4 regions of the Aquisalimonas asiatica genome follow, and region 4 is predicted to be linked to each of the others. Evidence: riboswitches for the same ligand, from Rfam matches in the RefSeq annotation. Region 4 holds a riboswitch; each other region holds the start of a gene.
The links. A riboswitch is a leader RNA that binds a small molecule or an ion and turns the genes downstream of it on or off. The one in region 4 is predicted to bind cobalamin.
Positions count from the first base shown of each region.

Region 1: it holds a riboswitch for cobalamin, as region 4 does, so the genes downstream of both, BMZ02_RS10305 (hypothetical protein) here and BMZ02_RS01080 (porin) in region 4, are expected to answer to the same signal.
Region 2: it holds a riboswitch for cobalamin, as region 4 does, so the genes downstream of both, BMZ02_RS13015 (cobalt-precorrin-5B (C(1))-methyltransferase) here and BMZ02_RS01080 (porin) in region 4, are expected to answer to the same signal.
Region 3: it holds a riboswitch for cobalamin, as region 4 does, so the genes downstream of both, BMZ02_RS13690 (TonB-dependent receptor domain-containing protein) here and BMZ02_RS01080 (porin) in region 4, are expected to answer to the same signal.

Region 1 is NZ_FOEG01000004.1:97,066-101,891, reverse strand. It holds gene BMZ02_RS10320 (TonB-dependent receptor plug domain-containing protein) at 1-226, opposite strand, end outside; gene BMZ02_RS10315 (DUF3325 domain-containing protein) at 293-655, opposite strand; gene BMZ02_RS10310 (PepSY-associated TM helix domain-containing protein) at 652-2,205, opposite strand; gene BMZ02_RS10305 (hypothetical protein) at 2,226-2,549, opposite strand; cobalamin riboswitch at 2,757-2,991, opposite strand; gene ubiD (4-hydroxy-3-polyprenylbenzoate decarboxylase) at 3,154-4,620, shown strand; gene BMZ02_RS10295 (DUF2946 family protein) at 4,673-4,826, shown strand, end outside.
Region 2 is NZ_FOEG01000006.1:10,916-15,741, forward strand. It holds gene BMZ02_RS13005 (ABC transporter permease) at 1-483, opposite strand, end outside; gene BMZ02_RS13010 (ABC transporter ATP-binding protein) at 480-1,412, opposite strand; gene BMZ02_RS13015 (cobalt-precorrin-5B (C(1))-methyltransferase) at 1,409-2,512, opposite strand; cobalamin riboswitch at 2,660-2,881, opposite strand; gene ubiG (bifunctional 2-polyprenyl-6-hydroxyphenol methylase/3-demethylubiquinol 3-O-methyltransferase UbiG) at 2,984-3,748, shown strand; gene BMZ02_RS13025 (SDR family oxidoreductase) at 3,745-4,515, shown strand; gene BMZ02_RS13030 (hypothetical protein) at 4,526-4,813, opposite strand.
Region 3 is NZ_FOEG01000006.1:161,688-166,513, forward strand. It holds gene BMZ02_RS13685 (cobaltochelatase subunit CobN) at 1-1,109, opposite strand, end outside; gene BMZ02_RS13690 (TonB-dependent receptor domain-containing protein) at 1,116-2,936, opposite strand; cobalamin riboswitch at 3,057-3,300, opposite strand; gene cobD (threonine-phosphate decarboxylase CobD) at 3,324-4,310, opposite strand; gene cbiB (adenosylcobinamide-phosphate synthase CbiB) at 4,283-4,826, opposite strand, start outside.
Region 4 is NZ_FOEG01000001.1:214,495-219,320, forward strand. It holds gene BMZ02_RS01070 (amidase) at 1-866, shown strand, start outside; gene BMZ02_RS01075 (alpha/beta hydrolase family protein) at 863-1,792, opposite strand; cobalamin riboswitch at 1,918-2,170, shown strand; gene BMZ02_RS01080 (porin) at 2,327-3,517, shown strand; gene BMZ02_RS01085 (cytochrome c) at 3,532-4,116, shown strand; gene BMZ02_RS01090 (NAD(P)H-dependent flavin oxidoreductase) at 4,291-4,826, shown strand, end outside.

The sequences.
Region 1 (4,826 bases), on a different contig from region 4:
CGCCGGTCTCGCGTATGTCCTCGGCGGTGATGATATCGACGCTGGCGCCCCGGTCGCCCAGAGTCCCGGCCAGGTCGCGCTGAGACGTCGCCTGCCCGGCGGCCGTGACTCCGATCGCCTCAAGTTGTGTGACGTCACCGGCAACGGCCTGCTGACACAACCCGATACCACCGGTCAGTGTGACCGCCAATACCAGGCGTCCCCCTCTCGCTGAATGCATACTCATGGCTTCCTTGAGCTCCCTTTCTTATCGAATCGCCGCCAATGGCGGTCAGTGATTGCCCTCAATGGGTCAGGCCCCGGCGAGTGCCCGCCGCGCCTGGTCTGCAAGTGGAACGGCAACGGCGAACATGACGGCGAAAACGGCGTAGAGCGGCAGGCGCCGAGGGGCCAGATCCAGTGTCCCGGCGACCGCCAGCGCCCCCGCAGTCAGGGTTGCAATGGCAGTGACACTGCCCACTCCTGCACCCCAGTGGTGCAAGCTGCCCAACACAAGGACGGCGACTACACTCCATCCAGCCACGGCGCATGCCTTGCGCAGCCGCTGATCACCGACGTGCCCACGAACCTGGCGGTGGTGGCGGGCAATGCCGAGCGCCAGTGCGGACAGGCCGGCGTAGGCGAGCGCCAGAGCTGACAGGCCGGCTCCGATCATTTCCCGCCCCCTTGCACGCCGCCCCGCATTCCGCCACGACGACGTGCCGAAGCTGCGGCGTTGTCAGCGGCCCTTCTGCGGCTCCTGATCAGCAGCCCTGCAAGCAAGGCGGAGAATGCAAGCGCGGTGCCGTCCACTCCGGCGAGAACCCAGTTGCCACCCGCCAGGGCACGGCCAAGGTGGATGTCGGTGGTCAGGAAATTGACCATCGGCAGAAGGGCAGCCAGCACCGCCCCTGCGCCGATTTGCTCAACCCAGGCTCTGCCCGGTGGTCGGGCGGCGGCATGGGCAAAAGCAGCCGCCCACACGATGAACATCGCATGGACCTCCCAGTCGGCACGGCCGTCCAGGCCCACGGGAAGCAAACGGTTCGCCAGAAAGTAGGAAAGGACACCGATCGGTAACCCGGCGACTACGGCCACATTGAGCCGCTCGACCAGCGCAACCCCAGTGGCGGCGCGCCGTTGCTGTCGCCGCTTGGTCGTCCACAGGACCAGACCCGTTGCGACCATCGCGGCACCGGCGAATCCACAAAGGACGTACAACCAGCGCAGAATGGGCTGTGCGAAGCGCCCTTCGTGCAAGCCGACCAGAACGTCGCGCACGCCGTGAGCCGCGCTTACGGGAGGGGTGTGATGATCGACCAGTTCGCCGCTGACACCATCGAAGACCAGCTGCTCACGCGTCCGGAGCGGGCGCTCGGTATGCCGCGCGACAGCCACCCTCGCCTCGGCATCGCCAGGGTTCTGGATGGTGATGCGACCCACGGAGTCATCACCCCATCGGGATTCGGCCTGTTGCACCAGCGGTGCGATCTCGGCCAGCGTGGCTTGCTCACCGGCGGCGCTGATGTGCCGGACGCTCTCCGAGCGCTCCGAGAAGAACGCCTGCCGCCCGTCGGCGCCGCTGCCGTATCCCGCCGCGACAACCACCGACATGTAGGTCACGCCGAGCAGCACAAGCCCGGAGTAGGTGATCATCAAGTGAAAAGGCAGCGCCAGAACACCTGCCAGCGTGTGCGCGTCCAGCCAGGTCCGCAGCCCCTTGCCCGTGCGCAGGGTGAAGGCGTCCCGAAACAGGTGGCGATGGATGACAACGCCGGCAAGGAGCACCACCAGCATTGCCAGGGCGGCGGCGCCAACGATCCAGGAGGCGGCTGTTCTGGGCAAATAGGCCAGTTGGTAGTGCATCCGGTAGAGCGTGCTGCCACCCGCCGTCTCCCTGTAGTCGGCGGGCTCTCCCGTCTCGGCATGCAGGATCTCGGTCTCGCGACCGGGGTCGGCCCCACTCCACGCGACCTGCAGGTCGGGGTTCTCCCTGTGGCCCGGAGGTGTGATCGTCCAGCGCTCGGCATCCGGAGCGACCTCAAGGAGACGGCGGACTCCTGTATCCGCCGCACTCGCAGCATCCACAGTCACCGCAGCAACCGGGCGCTCGGGCGTCATCCACTGGTCGATTTCGACGGCGAAGTAGCCGAGCGTACCGGTGACGAAAACAAAGTAGAGAATCCAGCCGACGCAGACACCGGCCCATGTATGGAGCCACGCCATGCTCTCGCGGAACGCGCCCGTCAAACCGCACCTCCAGCCGCCAGGGCAGAGGCGCCCACCTGGACGAGCACCAGCAATGCGACCGGCACGAGAATCCCGACCGCGGCGATGGCAGGAGTACGAGCGGCGAACGCCCAGAGCACGGCGCCCGCGTAGGGGAGGAAACTCAGGGAGATGGCGAGGTCCACGGCCTCGGCCCGGGGAAGAGTCAACCCGTTCACCATGGCAGTGGCGAAACTGACGGCGAGCAGATACCCGCCAAGGACAGCCACGGCGACGCGCGCCACGATCGCCATTGCGCGGGTCACCGGGACGCGGCTCGGCTGTTTGCGGTCAGACGCCATGGCGACGTGATCCTCCCTGAAACGCGGTGGCATGCACACGGCGAGGGAGATATCGCGACGAGGAGGTCCGACGGTTGAGCTCAGCAACACACCGGGAACCTGCGCGGGCCACGCGCCACCGGGATGACCTGGAGAACGTGAAACCTCTCGCCAGCGGCGCCCCTCGCACCTCCGGACGGTGACCACTGCCGTGGGACAACACCACAGGCAGGGCCTGACTCTCGGGCCGGTCTCCGGACTCGCGTGTGGATGCCGCAGCATCCGAGCGGACCGCCTTCCCATGGCATCAGCCACAGTGGCGGGGATGGTCCGCTGCAACACGCTCACCGTTGCGGGGGCAGTCCCGGACTTGGCACGGGGCGCGTTGCCCATGCCTCACCGGGTTCCCGTTTCACCTTCCCGGCCGGAACGGCCTGAAGGCACCCGAGAGCGAAACGACAAAGCTACTGCCCCTTGCTGGCAGGGTCAACCGGCCCGAAGATCGTATGTGTAACGTTATAACATTGCTATCAACATGCCGTCCCATCCGCCCCCGGTTTCGTGCGATGATCCCCGCACACGACCGCACGGACACCAGCCAACGGGAGCCTTGACCATGGCCAGCCTGCAGTACCGGGATCTGCGCGATTTCATGGACCGCCTGGAGCGGGACGGGGAGCTCAAGCGCATCTCCGCGCCGGTAGACCCGAACCTGGAGATGACCGAGATCTGCGACCGCACCCTGCGCAAGGGCGGGCCGGCGCTGTTGTTCGAGAACCCGGTGGGGTCGGACATCCCCGTGCTGGGCAACCTGTTCGGCACGCCATATCGCGTGGCGCTGGGCATGGGCGCGGACGGCACCGAAGCCCTGCGCGAAATCGGCAAGCTGCTGGCCTTTCTCAAGGAGCCCGACCCGCCCAAGGGCATGAAAGACGCCTGGAAGCAGCTGCCGATCTTCAAGCAGGTGCTGAACATGGGGCCGAAGACGGTGCGGCGGCCGGAGTGCCAGGAGCACGTGATCGAGGGCGACGATGTCGACCTCTCCCGCCTGCCCATCTGGACGTGCTGGCCCGGCGACGCGGGCCCGTTGATCACCTGGGCGCTGGTGGTCACCCGCGGCCCGCACAAGGAGCGGCAGAATCTGGGCATCTACCGCCAGCAGGTGATCGGCCGCAATCGGGTGATCATGCGCTGGCTCGGCCACCGCGGCGGCGCGCTGGATTTCCAGGAATGGCAGCAGGAGCACCCCGGCGAGCCGTTCCCCATTGCGGTGGCCCTGGGGGCCGACCCCGCGACGATCCTGGGCGCCGTCACCCCCGTGCCGGACACCCTCTCCGAGTACGCCTTCGCCGGGCTGCTGCGGGGGAGCAAGACCGAGCTGGGCAAATGCATCGGTTCCGACCTGCAGGTGCCCGCTTCGGCGGAGATCGTGCTTGAAGGCCACATTTACCCGGACGATTGGGCGGATGAAGGCCCGTTCGGCGATCACACCGGCTACTACAACGAGGTGGACCGCTTCCCGGTATTCACCATCGAGCGCATCACCCACCGCAGCAACCCGGTCTATCACAGCACCTACACGGGCCGGCCGCCGGATGAGCCGGCGGTGCTCGGGGTGGCACTGAACGAGGTGTTCGTGCCGATCCTGCAGAAACAGTTCCCGGAGATCGTGGATTTCTACCTGCCGCCGGAAGGCTGCTCTTATCGCATGGCGGTGGTGACCATGAAGAAGCAGTACCCGGGCCACGCCAAGCGCGTGATGCTGGGGGTGTGGTCGTTCCTGCGGCAGTTCATGTACACCAAGTTCGTCATCGTCACGGATGACGACGTCAACGCCCGGGACTGGAACGACGTGATCTGGGCCATGACCACGCGCATGGACCCGCAGCGCGACAGCACGTTCATCGACAACTCGCCCATCGACTACCTGGACTTCGCCTCGCCGGTCTCCGGGCTCGGCTCGAAGATCGGCTTCGACGCCACCAACAAGTGGAAAGGCGAGACCAACCGCGAGTGGGGCCGGCCCATCACCATGGACCCGGAGATCAAGCGCCGGGTGGACGAGCGCTGGGACGAGCTGGGCATCGACTGATGCCCGAGTTACACTTGCAGTTCACCCAGCCCTAAAGGCGACGGCGCCACCCATGACGGGACAACCGCACCGACGGAAGCGGACGTGGTTCGGCATCGCCGCACTGTTGCTGGCGGCGCTGGCGGTTGCCGCAATGCCCCTGGCGCATGCCGCCCACGGCCTCGACCACGAGGCCCATGCCGCCGACGCCGCTGATCATCACCACC
Region 2 (4,826 bases), on a different contig from region 4:
GTTGATGAGCCCGGCAAAGGAGAACAGCAACGCGGCAAGCACCGCCATGCCGGCAATGCCCACCGGGTGGTGGAACTGCAGCCCGGTCAGTGGCAGCGCCAGCGCGGCCACCAGCAGCCCCACCAGCAATCCGCGCAATACGCCGCCGGTGACGAAGCCGGCAACGATCAGCCACGGTGGCATGGGCGCCACCAGGAGCTCCTCGATGTGACGCTGGAGCTTGGCGCCGAACACCGCCAGGGTCACGTTGCTGTAGGCGTTGGTGACCACTGCCAGCATTACCAGGCCGGGCATCAGGAACTCCGTGTAGCCCACGCCGCCGAGGGTGCCGATCTCCCGCCCGACCAGCTGGCCAAGCACCACCAGAAACAGGGCCGCAGTCACCACCGACGGCAACAGTGTCTGGATCCAGGTGCGCACAACGCGGCGAAGCTGCTTCACCACCATGCCGCGATAGGCATTCCAGTAGAGCGCCGCTGTCATGCCGGTGCCTCCTGCCGGCTGCGCAGGCGCTCCAGGAACAGCTGCTCCAGCCGGTTGCTCTTGTTACGCAGACTGATCACCTGCACCCCGGCCTCGGTGAGCGACGCGAACAGGGTATTGAGATGCCGGCCCCGGGGCACGTCCACCTCCAGGGTGCGGCTATCCACGGCGCGGACCGTGACGCCATCGAGACGGGGCGGTTCCGGGCAGTCAGCGGCCAGATCCAGCACCAGGGTGTCGTGGTCCATCCCCTGCAGCAGCGCAGTAGGGCTGCCGCGGGCGATGAGGCGACCGTCGTCGATGAAGGCGAGGTCGTCGCAAAGCTGCTCCGCCTCCTCCAGGTAGTGCGTGGTGAGCAGCACCGTGGTGCCGGCGGCGTTCAGCCGCTGCAGCACGGCCCAGAGGTCGTGGCGGGCCGCCACGTCCACCCCGGCGGTGGGCTCGTCCAGCACCAGCAGGCGCGGCTCGTGCGCCAGGGCGCGCGCGATCATGAGCCGCCGCTTGAGGCCACCGGACAGCCCCCAGGCGGTCTGCCGGGCACGGTCGGCCAGCCCCAGCAACGACAGCACGACGTCGGTGCGCTGGCGCGCGCGCCGTGGCGAAAGACCGTAGTAGGCAGCCTGGGTAGCGACGATCTCCGCCACCGGCTCGAAGCTGTTGAAGTTCACCTCCTGGGGGACCAGTCCGATGAGCCGCCGCGCGGCAACGGGCTCCCGCGCCAGGTCATGGCCGAACACGCGCACCGTGCCCTGTTCCAGCCGCACCAGCGAGGTCAGCAGGCCGATCAGCGTGGTCTTGCCGGCGCCGTTGGGGCCGAGCAGGCCGAAGAAACGGCCGGCATCCACCGTGAGATCCACCCCCGCGAGACCGGTGCGACCGCTGGCGTAGTGTTTGGTCAGGCCTTCCAGGGCGATTGCCGGCGCGCTCATGCCGCCACCCCAGTGGTCGCCGTGCCCACCAGGCGACCGCCTCGATCCACGGCGCAGACATCAAGCATAACGGCGTCGGGCAGCGTGCGGCGGGCCTGATCGTAGGCGCGGGCACAGATCCGGTCCGCCAGGGGAATCCCGGCGTTTTGACACAGCGAGAGGGCCTCGATGCTGGTGTTACAGGCTGTCATGCGTATGCGCAGGTGGGTGTCGGCACCCAGGGCCGCCGCTTCCCTGGCGAGGCCGTCAAGGTCGATGGCGCACTTGCGGCTATGGGTGTCGGCATGGCCGGCGGCGAACTTGCTGAGCTTGCCGAAACCGCCGGCCAGGGTGACCCGCGGCACCGGATGACGCTTGATGTACTTGAGCACGCCCCCGATGAGGTCACCCATCTCGATCAGTGCCATGTCACCGAGGCGGTAGCGCGCACGCGCCATGGCCTCGCTGGAGCCGCCGGTGCAGCAGGCGAGGTGGGTGATGCCGTTGGCGCGGGCCACGTCGATGGACTGGTGAATGGAGGCGATGTAGGCCGCACAGGAAAACGGCCGCACGATGCCGGTGGTACCGAGGATCGACAGCCCGCCCTGGATCCCCAGACGCCCGTTCATGGTGCGCTCGGCAATACGTTCGCCGTCGTCCACGCCGACAAAGAGGGAGAACCCCCCGCGATGACCCAGGGCGGCGGCGCATTCAAGAAGATGGTCGGTCATCATGCGCCGTGGCACCGGATTGATGGCCGGCTCGCCCACCGCGACAGGGAGGCCGGAGCGCGTGACAACCCCGACGCCGGCACCGGCATGGAAAGTGATACCCGACTCGCGGCGAGGCTCGACGCGTACCCACACCCGGGCGCCATGGGTGGCATCCGGGTCATCGCCACCGTCCTTGATGACGCCCGCTTCGGCGCCCTCCCCGGTGCGCCGGAGGTCATTGAGGACCAGCTCCACGCGCTTGCCCTTGGGCAGGACCACGGACTGGCGCTCGCCCACCTGATCCCCCAGCGCCAGACGCGCGGCGGCGGTCGCCGCGGCCGTCGCACACACCCCGGTGGTCAGGCCGGTACGCAACCGGCCATCGCCATCACGGCTCTCCGGACGCATGGAGGGCGCGCCGGTGGTTGTCTGTGGTTGCTGCGCGTCAGTCACGTCTTGCGGTCCCACGCCGGATGATTGCGCGACGGGAGCGGTGGCAGGGTGGATACCGATCTTGGGGGACAGGCGATCACCACCCGGTTCCGCCGCACCCCGCGGCACCAGGGAGTTCAGGCCGGTCTCCGGACTCGTGGCGCGGGGTCCGTCCCCGGCGGATCGCCTTCCCGACGCACCCGGGCGGGCATCGTCAGTGGCCTGTGATCCGGTTGTCACCACATACCGTTGCGGGGGCAGCGCCGGCCTTGCACAAAAAGGATGCGCACCGGCTTCCCGATTATCCCCGGCTGCACTCGGGGCACCTGAAGCTGGCTGTACCTTATGGGACCCCCGGGGGGTGGTCAACCGGGACTGCCAATACAATCTGCTTACACTAGTTATGCAATACTGATCATCCAAAGACGAATCCGAGAGCGGCATGCCATGGCAGACGACGACGCGCACGACCGGACAGTGGATGCGGATGAACTGGCGCGCTACCGCGCACTCGCGGACATGTGGTGGCAACCCGACGGCAAGCTGTGGCCCCTCCACGTACTCAACAGGCTGCGAACCGGGTACATCCGTGACCACCTGTGCGAGCGATACGGCCGCGACCCTGCCGGCCCGGCACCACTGGCGGGCCTGCGCATGCTCGACATCGGCTGCGGCGGCGGACTGCTCAGCGAGGCCATGGCCGGGCTCGGGGCCAGCGTTCACGGTGTGGACGTATCCGACAGCAACATCCAGGTGGCGCGCCTGCACGCCCGCGAACAGGGTCTGGCCATCACGTACGAGACTGCCACGGCCGAAGCGCTGGCCGGACGCGGCGCCCGCTACGACGTGGTGCTGAACATGGAGGTCGTGGAGCACGTGGCCGATCTGCCAGCGTTCATGGCTGCCGTGAACCGTCTGATATCACCGGGCGGACACACCTTCGTGGCCACCATCAACCGCAACGCGGTCTCGTTCGTCGTGGCCATACTGGGCGCGGAGTACATCTTCCGGTTGCTGCCAAGGGGCACGCACCAGTGGTCCCGCTTCCCCACGCCGGGGGAAATGGAGACGCTCCTGGAGCGGGACGGCATCACGACGGTTCGGCGCACCGGCGTCAAGGTCAACCCATTGACGCGGCGCATGTGGCTGTCACCCTCTGAGAGCGTCAATTACATGCTGCTGGCCAGGCGCCAGGCAGAGGGGGAGATATGAGTGACGAGCCACGGCCCGTCGCCCTGGTAACGGGCGGTGCGCAGGGCATCGGCCTTGGCGTGTCGCAAAAGCTGCTGTCGTCGGGGTGGCGCGTCTCGGTCATCGATGTGGACGGCGAAGCACTGGCGGCGCTGGACGAGGACAGCCGGGATGACGGGCGGCTGTTCACGGTGCAGGCGGACGTCGCCGACGAGGCGGCCGTGGAGAGCGCCGTGGATGCCACGCTGGTGCACTTCGGCCAGCTCGACGGCCTGGTGAACAATGCCGGCGTTGCCGATCCGCTGAGCGGGCCGGTGGAGGCGCTGGCCCTGTCAGACTGGCAGCGCTGGCTGGACGTCAACCTGACCGGCACCTTCCTGCTCAGCAAGCACTGCACGCCGCATCTGGCAGCGCGCCGGGGTGCCATCGTGAACATCGCCTCCACCCGGGCGTTGCAGTCGGAGCCCGACAGCGAGGCCTATGCGGCGAGCAAGGGCGGCGTGCTGGCGCTCACCCACGCGCTGGCGGTGAGTCTCTCCGGACGGGTTCGTGTCAACGCCATCAGCCCGGGCTGGATCGCGGTGGAGGACTACCGCAAGCCAAGCCTGCGCACGCCCCCCGCGCTGACTCCCGGAGACCATGCCCAGCACCCCGCGGGCCGGGTCGGCCGACCGGACGACGTCGCGGATCTCTGCGCCTTTCTGCTCTCGGACGCCGCCGGTTTCATCACCGGCGAGAACATGGTGGTCGATGGCGGCATGACCCGCCGCATGCAGTACGCCGACTAACCGCCGGTCACTAGCCCTCGGTCCGGTGCCCGGATTCCGAGGCATCGGCCTCCGGACGCGCCTCGATGATGCGCACCTGGCGACTGTCCACGTCCACGTCCAGGCGGTAGACACCCGGTTGCAGCACGTCGGTATCCAGCACCGACTCCGCCACATCCTGCTTGGCCTCCGGAAGGGCGTCGCCGCTCTCGGTCTCGAAGCGGATATCCTCCATCGCCACCGCCCCCAGGGACAGTGTCAGCCACCCGGCTGCCACCACCAGTGCGCCCGGGCCGGGCGTCGGTCGACCTGCTTTCATATCACGCTCCTCC
Region 3 (4,826 bases), on a different contig from region 4:
GCGTCGTCGGTCTCAGGCGATTCGGCCGTTGCCAGCACCATGGGCTGGCTGATGCCCTGCAGCTCGGGCATGGCGAGCTGGTAGTGGACGTTGTCCCAGGGGATGCCCTCTTCCGACAGTTGCCACTCCGGCTCGGTGAGGTCGCTGAGGCGGATGCCCTTGACCACGGGCACGTCCAGGGCGCCGAACGCCTCGGTGACGTCCCGCCGGCCCTCGCCGCCCCCCACGGTGAAGTACTTGAGGCTGACCACGCCGGTCAGCTCCGCCGGTGCGCTGCGCTCGGCGAGGGTCTCCACCGCCTCGACGCTGGCGCCACCCCAGCGGGCCAGCACGGCGAAACACTGGATGCCACGCTCCTCGAGGGCCTCACAGGCGGCGTCCAGCAGTGCCCGGTCGCCAGGCCGGTCGCCGGTGTTGCCATCCAGCAGTGCCACGGCGGGCCCGTCGTCCAGGTCGAGGTCCGCCGGGTCGGCGCTGGCTTTGCCGTTGCGGTAGTAGCGGATGGGGTCCTGCGGGCGCGGCTCCGGCACCTCCATGTCGTGACCGGCATGAGCCAGCAGCCACTCCATCATGCCGGCCATGTGGTCCGGGCTGCGTCCCTGGTAGAACGCGCGCCCGTTCAGCCAGTCGGCCTGATCGGGGAAGGCGTCGCGCTGTGCGGCCAGATGCTCGCGGGGGTCTTCGCCGGCATCCGGGTTGGCTACCAGCTCGTTGACGGCCTCGTCGGAGAGGCCGTCCAGCACCGGCTCTCCGTCCAGCCGCGAGAGCCGGGTAATGCGGCGGTCGCTGTTCATGGCCAGCACCGGCACGTCCGCGCCGGGGCTGGCCTCGCGTAACAGGCGCTCGATGCGCCCGACCTGATCGCCGAAGACGCCGGCCATGAACACGGCGTCGGCCTCGCGCCAGAGCCCGGCCACCTCGCCGTCCGATTTCTCGGCCAGCTGTTCCGGGGTGCGCAGCACCACATCGTGCTCGGGGTGGGCGTCCACGAAGGCATGGGCCCCGGCCGCCACTTCGGCGGCGGAGCGTTCGGAGACAATGCCGACGATGGTGGCGGCGGAGGCAATCCCTGGCAGCAGCAGTGCCAGCAGTAGCACGCTGAATCGCATCATCATTTATCGGTTCCCGTAACGGACGCTGAGAAAGGCGGTGCGGCCGGCGTTCTTGTAGTCGAAGTCGCTTGTACTGTTCCGAGCCGTGACATAATCCGTGTCGAAGACGTTATCGATCGTGAGCCGGGCAGACCAGTTGCGCGCAAACTCCCAGCCGGCGCGCAGGTTCATCAGGCCGAAGCCGGGCAGCCGGTCATCGCCCTGGTAGCGGTCACCCTGGAAGATCCCGCTGGCGCCGACGGAAGCCGTCCCGATGGACCGGTCGAGATCAAGACGGGCCGTTCTGGTCGCGCGGCGCTCCAGGCGCTCACCGCTGTCGCGGTCACGCGGATCCGTCAGCGTCGCGGAGGCCTGCACATCCCACGCGCTGATGCGGGTCTGCAGCGAGCCTTCCAGCCCCTGAATGCGGGCGCGGTCGACATTCTCGGGCCGCATGACGCCGTCGTTTCCAAAGGCGTTCTGGATGAGGTCGTCCACGTGACTCTGGTAGGCGGCAAGATCCCAGCGGAGATGCTGGTATTGACCGGTTATGCCGATCTCCGCGGTCTGGGAGCGCTCGGGGGAGAGGTTGTCGTTGCCTTCGAAAATAAAGCCGTCGCCGTAATCGGTAAAGGGGAAATAAAGGTCGTTGAACGTGGGCGCACGGAATGCCGTGCCGTAGCTCAGACGCAGTCGGTGATTGGCGTCCAGCGCCTGTCCGAATGCGGCGCCACCGGTGACGCGGTCACCAAAGGCCTCGTTATCATCGAGGCGCACACTGAGCTGGATCTCCGAGTTGTCACCACCGATCAGGTACTGTCCGAAAGCGGCGCGATTATCACGGCGGGTCTCGTCGTAGTCGGTGGTTCCCGCGACCTCGTCGCGCTGAAACTCCGCACCAAAGACGACTTCGTTGTTGCCGTGGATGGCCGTGTTCTCCATCCGGGCGGTGCGCGTTTCGGTATCGAAGACCGAGATTCCGGATCCCTCGAAGTTCTCCTGTTCGTCACGGGCCTGGCTGATCTGCAGCCGGGTGGTCCATGCTGCGCCGATCGGGATCAGCGTGTGGGCGCCGATGGCCTGGTTCAGAAAATCGGTATCGCCGCCGTCGAATTCCGTGTTGCCTTCGGCGCGAAACCCGAGAACGCCGACCTCCGTGCCGTTATCGAACTGATGGGTAAGCCGTCCAACGTTGGCGTTGTTGACGAACCCCCGGTCGTCCCCGTCTTCCCGAACCGGGGCGCCGCGCGTATGGAAGCGGTTGGTGCTCACGCTGTAGGACGTGCCGTCCGCCGCACCCGCGAAGCCCGCACCAATCTCGCTGCTATCGAATGAACCATAGCCCCCTTGAATCCAGTACTGATCGCCGTCTCGCCCGTCCGGGGTGAACGCCTGCACGACCCCACCGACCGCGTCGGCGCCGTAGATGCTTGCCCTGGGCCCGCGGACAACCTCCACGTTATCGAGAAGCTGTGGCGGGATGAACTGCCAGGGCACGCCGCCGGTCGTGGCCGAACGAATGCGCACACCATCGATCAGCAGCATCGTGGATTCGGAACCGGTGCCGCGCGTATAGACGCTGGTGGCCTTGCCGAAGGAGCCGTTGGTCTGGACGTCGAGCCCGGGCTGACCACGCAGGATGTCGCCAAGCTCCCGTGGCTGCTGCCGGTCCAGAGTCTCGCGGTCGATCACAGTGACCGAGCTGAGGCTTTCGTCCACGGTCTGGGTGGAGAGCGTCGGCGTCACCACCACGGGGTTGAGCTGGATCGGGTCGTCCCCCGAGGCGCTCAGAGGCGCCAGACACACGGCCACCGTGGCCGCAGCTGCAGGCTTGCTGAAGTACATGGTTGTCCCCTTTCGCCGTGCCACCCGCACGGGCGTATCGTTCTGTAATAGTGGCGCGTGGGTGGGGCGATCAGGCGGCAAGTGGCGGAGTCTGCCGGCCTGTGCGTCGCCCTCCGCAACGCGCGGCAAACCCGGCAGGCCGGTCTACGGGCTGATGAGCGGGGAGCTGTGGACCCGTCCCTGGGCGACCGCCTTCCCGTGCATATTGCACAGTGGCCGAGAGGTCGCCTTTGACTCAAACACCGTTGCGGGGGCAGCGTCGGAATGGGGCCGCGTGCCGTGAGGCGGGCCGGTACCGACTTCCCGTTTCATCCCGTCACAGCCGGTTGGTACTGCACGGGACACCTGCAGGGAGGCGAATGACGCTAGCAAGGGGGGTGCCGGTAGTCAAATCGACAGGGCGGTATCGAGCCGTGCCAGCCCCGCTTCATCCGGGGCGAGTCCGAAGCGCAGCGCGGCCGGCCCCTGGAACAGGCGCACCAGGATGCCCTCGCGGGCGAGTCGATCCTGCAGCGCGGCCGACTCGCCGTGCGGGCAGTAGCGAAACAGGCTGGTGCCTCCGGCGGGCGTCAGCCCGTGGCGTCGGAGCACCTGGTCCAGGGCTGCCGCCCCGGCGTCGAGACGCCGGCGATTGGCCTCCTGCCAGGCGCGGTCGGCCAGGGCCTGGCGCATGACCCAGCGTGCCGGGTGGCTCACGGCCCAGGGGCCAAGCAGCGTGTCGAGGTGGTCGCAGAGCGGCGCCGGGCCGAACAGAAAGCCGCCCCGCAAGCCGGCGAGCCCGAAGAACTTGCCCAGGGACCGCATGACCAGCAGTCCGTCCGGCCCCGTGGCGGGCGCCACGCTGTCTGCGGGTGTCGGGTCGATGAAGGCTTCGTCCACCACTAGCCAGCCGTCCCGCGCCTGCAGCCGACGGTGCCACTCAAGCAAACGCTCCGTCGGGACGGTAAGCCCGGTGGGGTTGTTCGGGTGTATCCAGACCAGCACGTCCAGGTGGTCCAGATGCGCGTCCACATCGTCGTGGGGCACATTGATCACCGCATGACCCTGCTGGCGCCACCACCACGCGTGTTCCGCGTAGCCGGGGGCGGGTACGCCGACCCGGCAGGGCGCCCGCAGTCGTGGTAGCGCCTGGATGACCGCCTGGGAGCCGGCCGTGGTGACGCAGCCGGCCGCAGCCGGGGCGCCCGCCCACGCCCTTGCGATCGCCGGCAGGTCGTCGTCCGCCTCGGGCAGGCGCTGCCACACCGACCCGGGGACTTCCGGCACCGGCCAGGGCCACGGGTTGATGCCGGTGGAGAGGTCCAGCCAGTGTTCCAGGGGGATGCCGTATGCGGCTGCCGCCCGGTTCAGCCTGCCGCCGTGATCAGGGACCATGCCATGCCTCCCAATAGGATGACGGCCAGCCAGCAGAACACGGCGCGGCGCACCAGCACGACCGCGGCGTCGATGGTGGCGCCGTCTGGTGGCGGACCTTCGCCCAGGGGTGGGCGTTCCCGCCAGCCGTCCCGGTAGGGCGCGGCGCCGCCGAGGGTGACACCAAGCGCGCCGGCGCCCGCGGCCATTACCGGCCCGGCGTTGGGGCTCTCCCACGCGCCCGCCTGGCGGAACCAGCAGGACAGGGCCGTGGCGGTGCGGCCAGAGGCGGCGTAGGCCAGCGCCGTCAGCCGCGCCGGTATCCAGTTGAGCGCATCGTCGAGCCGCGCGACCACGCGGCCGAACAACAGGTAGCGCGGTGTCCGATAGCCCCACATGGCGTCCAGGGTATTCACCAGGCGGTGCAGGATTACGCCCGGCAGGCCCGCGACCAGGTACCAGAACAGGCTGGCGAAGACGGCGTCGGCGCCGTTCTCCAGGACCGACTCGGACGCCGCCCCGGCAACGCCCCGTTGA
Region 4 (4,826 bases):
TGGTCCCCTATACCGGGATTTTCCCGATCGAGAGGACAGTGGACCACTGTGGTCCGATGGCGAAAACAGCCGAGGACTGCGCACTCACACTCGAGGTGCTTGCCGGAACCGACGGCCTTGACCCGCGCCAGTACGATGTTCGCACCGCCCGTTACACGGAAGCCCTGAGCGAAGACCTGTCCGGGCTGCGGATCGGCGTGCTGAACGAAGGCTTCGGCATTCCTGGAGTCAGCGAGGCAGATGTCGATGCCGCCGTGCGTGAAGCGATCGGTGTGTTGGAGAAAGCCGGTGCCAAGGCCTCCGAGGTCTCTGTGCCGCTGCACTCCGACGGGCTCGCGCTGTGGAGCGCCATCGCATTCGAAGGTGCGACCGAACTGATGGTGGCCGGCGATGGCTACGGCACGAACGCGCGCGGCCATTACAGTACGGATCTCATGGATTTCTATGGCCGCGCCCGCCGGGCCCGTGGGCACGATTACAGCGATACGGTCAAGGTCACCGTGCTGGCCGGGCATTACATGTCGGAGCACTACAACCGCCACTACTACGGCAAAGCGCAGAACATCGGCCGACGGCTGGGTGCGCAGTACGATCAGGCACTGCAGCAGTTCGACTTGCTGGTGATGCCCACCACCGCCATGAAAGCCGTGCGCCGTCCTGCCGACAAGAGCCTCGCCAGCACGCTGGCTGGCGCGCTGGGGAACCTCCATAACACGGCTCCGTTCGATGTCAGCGGACATCCCGCCATGAGCGTGCCGGTGGGCTTCTCGGAGGGGTTGCCTGTCGGTATGCAGCTGGTCGGCAGACGCTGGGATGAAGCCACGGTACTCAAGGCGGCCCACGCGTACCAGGTTACGGTGGGCTAGGCCCCTCTGGCTTCCTGGAGTGCCTCGATGGCCGGGTCCAACAGCGGCAGCAGTTGCCCGGCCCAGATCGAGTCACGGTAGCGTTCGCGGAACCAGCCCAGGTGGCCCACCTTCTTCTCGCCGATGTCCGACGGCCGGATCGCGACCATCCGCACCGGTGCATTGCGGAAAAAGGCGTGCATGGCCTGGATGCCCTTGCGCGACATCATTTCGTCGTCCGTGAACGTGACCGCCGTGATCGGCACGCGCACGCTGGCGAACTGGTCCCGCACCGCCGGACCTTCCACGCCCACGGCGTAATCGGGGTGCAGGCACCAGCGGCGCCACTGGCGCATCACGCCGCCGGGCAGGTCGCCGACAATGCCCAGTCGGTTGCCCGGGAAATAGCCGACGGTGGCGAGCGAGACCGGCGCGATGCCGTACCACAGTGCCAGTACGCGGCGGCGGGTCGGGGTGGCGTTCCAGCGCCAGTAGCCGCTGCCGCAGGCGACGGTGACGGCCTGGCTGAGGCGATTGACGCTGGGGATCATGCCCAGGAGCTGACCGCCCACGCTGTGACCGATCCACGTCAGCGGAGTGTCGGGATAGCGGGCGAGGGCAAACTGTAGCACCGCTTCGCAGTCTTCCGTGGCCCAGTCCGTGACCTGTGCATCACAGTTGCGTAGCGGGCCGGTCAGGGAAGCGCCGATGCCGTAGTAATCGAAGGTAATGGCGGTCAGGCCGTGCTCGCTGAGAAAGCGTGCAAAGCGCTCGTAGGCGCGCTGCCCCACACCCATGGCCCCGGCAACGATCACCACCGCGCGCGGTGCCTGCGCCTCGAACACCCGCAGTGCAACAGTGTGGCCCCGGGGCGTGCCGAGGGTGATTGCGGTGACGTTGTCCGCATCCTGCGTTTCATCGCTGACGTGGAAGAGGGGCTGGTCCATGACTCGATCCATTCGCTTGCTGCCGTTCCTCGACCGGACTATAGGCCGGCGGCTGCGCTCTCGCAATAGCATGGGAAAGAAAACTTTTCTCTCTGACCGGTTTGACCTCCTGACCCCGCTTCGATAGCGTCTATGGCCTCTGAGGTGCTTCGGCCGCCAGCCCGGTGGCCGGGGATAATCGGGAAGCCGGTGCGTCGCCACACAGGCGCGACAAGTCCGGCGCTGCTCCCGCAACGGTAAGCGGTTTCATGCCGTCCACCCGGCGCTTGCTCCCGGCAGGCGCCACCCACTGGGCTTCACGGGCCCGGGAAGGGCGTGGATGTGCTGGCAGGTTCTGCCACCGCAAGCCCGGAGACCGGCCTCGGATGTGTACCGAACGCGCCACGGGAGTTGGGCGGTTTGGGTGAGGTCGTTCCGGCCTGCCTCCCGCGCCTGGAATTGCATTGCCCGACCACTTGCCTGCGTGCTGCCCGGCCATGCCTGGGTCTCCCTGTGCGCACAACAACATTGATTCCAAAAGAGCCAGTGAGGGCCATGATGCGCGAGAAGAATCCACGTCCGGCGTGTGCCGGATGGCCGGCCACGACCGGGTTTTCCAGCAGTGAACTGCCACGCCGCACACGGCCGGCCGCCATGGTGAGCGGTGCCGTTGCGTCCGCCGTGCTGGCGTGCGGCGTCACCACGGCCGGCGCGGGGGAGATCCCGCTGGGCAGTGACGGCGACGCCGGCAGTCTGAGTTTCGGCGGGCTGCTGCAGCCGCGCCTGGAGTACGACCGGCGCGACGACGGTGATCATCGCGCGGAGGCCACGCTGCGCCGCGCGTGGCTGGATATCCGCGGCGAACTCCCCGGCTACGGCCTCACGTTCCGTATGCAGACGGATGTCGGCGGCAGCGCCTCCGTGCGCGACCTGTGGCTGCAGTACGCCCTCGGTGACAGCTGGGGGCTGCGCATGGGGCAGTACACCGCGCCGTTTGCTCTGTCTCGGTCCGTTGGCGGGCCCAATCGCACGTTCACCGAGATCGGCGTGGCGGCCAACAACTTCCAGATTCCCCAGGGGCGGGACACCGGGCTCGGGCTGCTGGGTGGCGTCGGGGATGGGCGCTGGGAGGCCAGCATCAACGTCTTTGACGGTCGTGGTCGCCTGGACAGCCGTGGTGACCGGCCGTCCACGGACGGCGGTCTCGTGACCGCCCGGGCCGCGTATGCGCCGGTGGGTGCGGTGCCGTCGCATACCTCCACCCTGGGCAATACCCGTCAGCCCGCGGCGCTGTCCTTCGGGGTGGGCGGCATGGCTGCCGCCGACAATCACCTGCGTGACTGGACGCTGGGCGACAACGACGACGTGCCGGCCGACTGGGCCACGGGCACCGTCGACGTGGCCGCCAGCCTCGGCCCGGTCACCGGCACGGCCGCCGCGTTCCAGCGCCGCGTCAGCCCGGATGAGGGAAGCGGCTACGACGACCAGGGCTGGGAGGCCGAGCTGGCCGTGGCGCTGCCGGTCGTGGATCAGGAGGTTGCGTTGCGCCGGTCAGTGCTCCGCCGGGACGTCAACGACGACCGGCCGGATGCGTCGGAGCGTGGTGGCCAGCGGGAATGGTCCGCCGGCTGGACGGCTTTCCACGACGGCCATGCCTGGAAGACGCAGGTGTTCGCGGTCCGTACACGCGGCGGTGATCAGCCGTCGGACTGGCAGGCCCACGTCCAGCACCAGCTGCGTTTCTGACAGGAGGAGCAGACATGACAACAGCACGACGTACACCGCTCGTCCAGCAGGTCGCCGTATTGATTCTGTGTGTCGCCACGCCGGCGCTGCTGGCCGACGGTCACTCCGGGAGTGATCCTGAGGAGGTGGAACTCCGCATGCCGGGCCCCTGGGGGGATTACAGCGAGGCCATGGAGGACCCGGACGCCGTGGATGCCGATGCCGCCTACGTCGGTCACCGCCGCCACCGCATGCAGCTGCTCTCGGGCTATTACCGCTCCCTGGAGATGGCGCTGCGCTATGACGCCCCCGTGGATCCGGAGACCATCGCCAGGCTGGCCGAGGGCCTCGAGCGCCACGGTCAGGACATCCCCGCGCTGTTCGACCGGGAGACGCCCACCGGGGAGGACGAGCCCGGCGCCCTGGCGCGCATCTGGGAGGAGCAGGAACACTTCCAGGAGCACATGAACAACTTCGCCGCACGGACGCGGGATCTGCAGCGGGCAATCCCCCAGTCCCCGGCCGAGGCGGACGATGACTGGGAGCCCCGTGCCACGGAAGTGCTGAACGGCGTGCGGCACCAGTGTCTTGCCTGCCACGACACCTTTCGCCGACGCTGAATCATGCATGACGTGAATGCCATTGAATAGAAACCATGCATTTGTCGTGGCGATGTCCGGCGCCTAGGCTGCTACCATCTCCCGTTGCGCGCAGCGACGCGCGCGACGCTCCGGTCGCACCACTCAGTGCCGGCAGCCCGTGGGCTCGTGCCGGAAAACCGCATTAGAGGACTTATGAAAACAAAGATCACCGAACTGTTTGGCATTCAGCACCCGATCATCCAGGGCGGCATGCATCACGTCGGCTATGCGGAGCTCGCCGCGGCGGTGTCCAATGCGGGCGGCCTGGGCATCATCACGGCGCTGACCCAGCCCAGCCCCGAAGCCCTGGCGGAAGAGATCCGCCGCTGCCGCGAGATGACGGACAAGCCCTTCGGTGTGAACGTGACGTTCCTGCCGTCCGTCAACACGCCGGATTATCCCGGTTACATCAAGGCCATCATCGATGGTGGCGTCAAAGTGGTGGAGACGGCGGGCAACAACCCGCAGCAGGTGCTGCCGCCGCTGCACGAGGCCGGGGTCAAGGTGATCCACAAGTGCACGTCGGTGCGCCATGCGCTGAAGGCGGAGTCCATCGGCTGCGACGCAGCCAGCGTCGACGGCTTCGAGTGCGGTGGTCATCCGGGCGAAGACGACGTGCCGAACTTCATCCTGCTGCCCCGTGCCGCCGAGGAGCTCACCATCCCGTTCGTGGCCTCCGGCGGCATGGC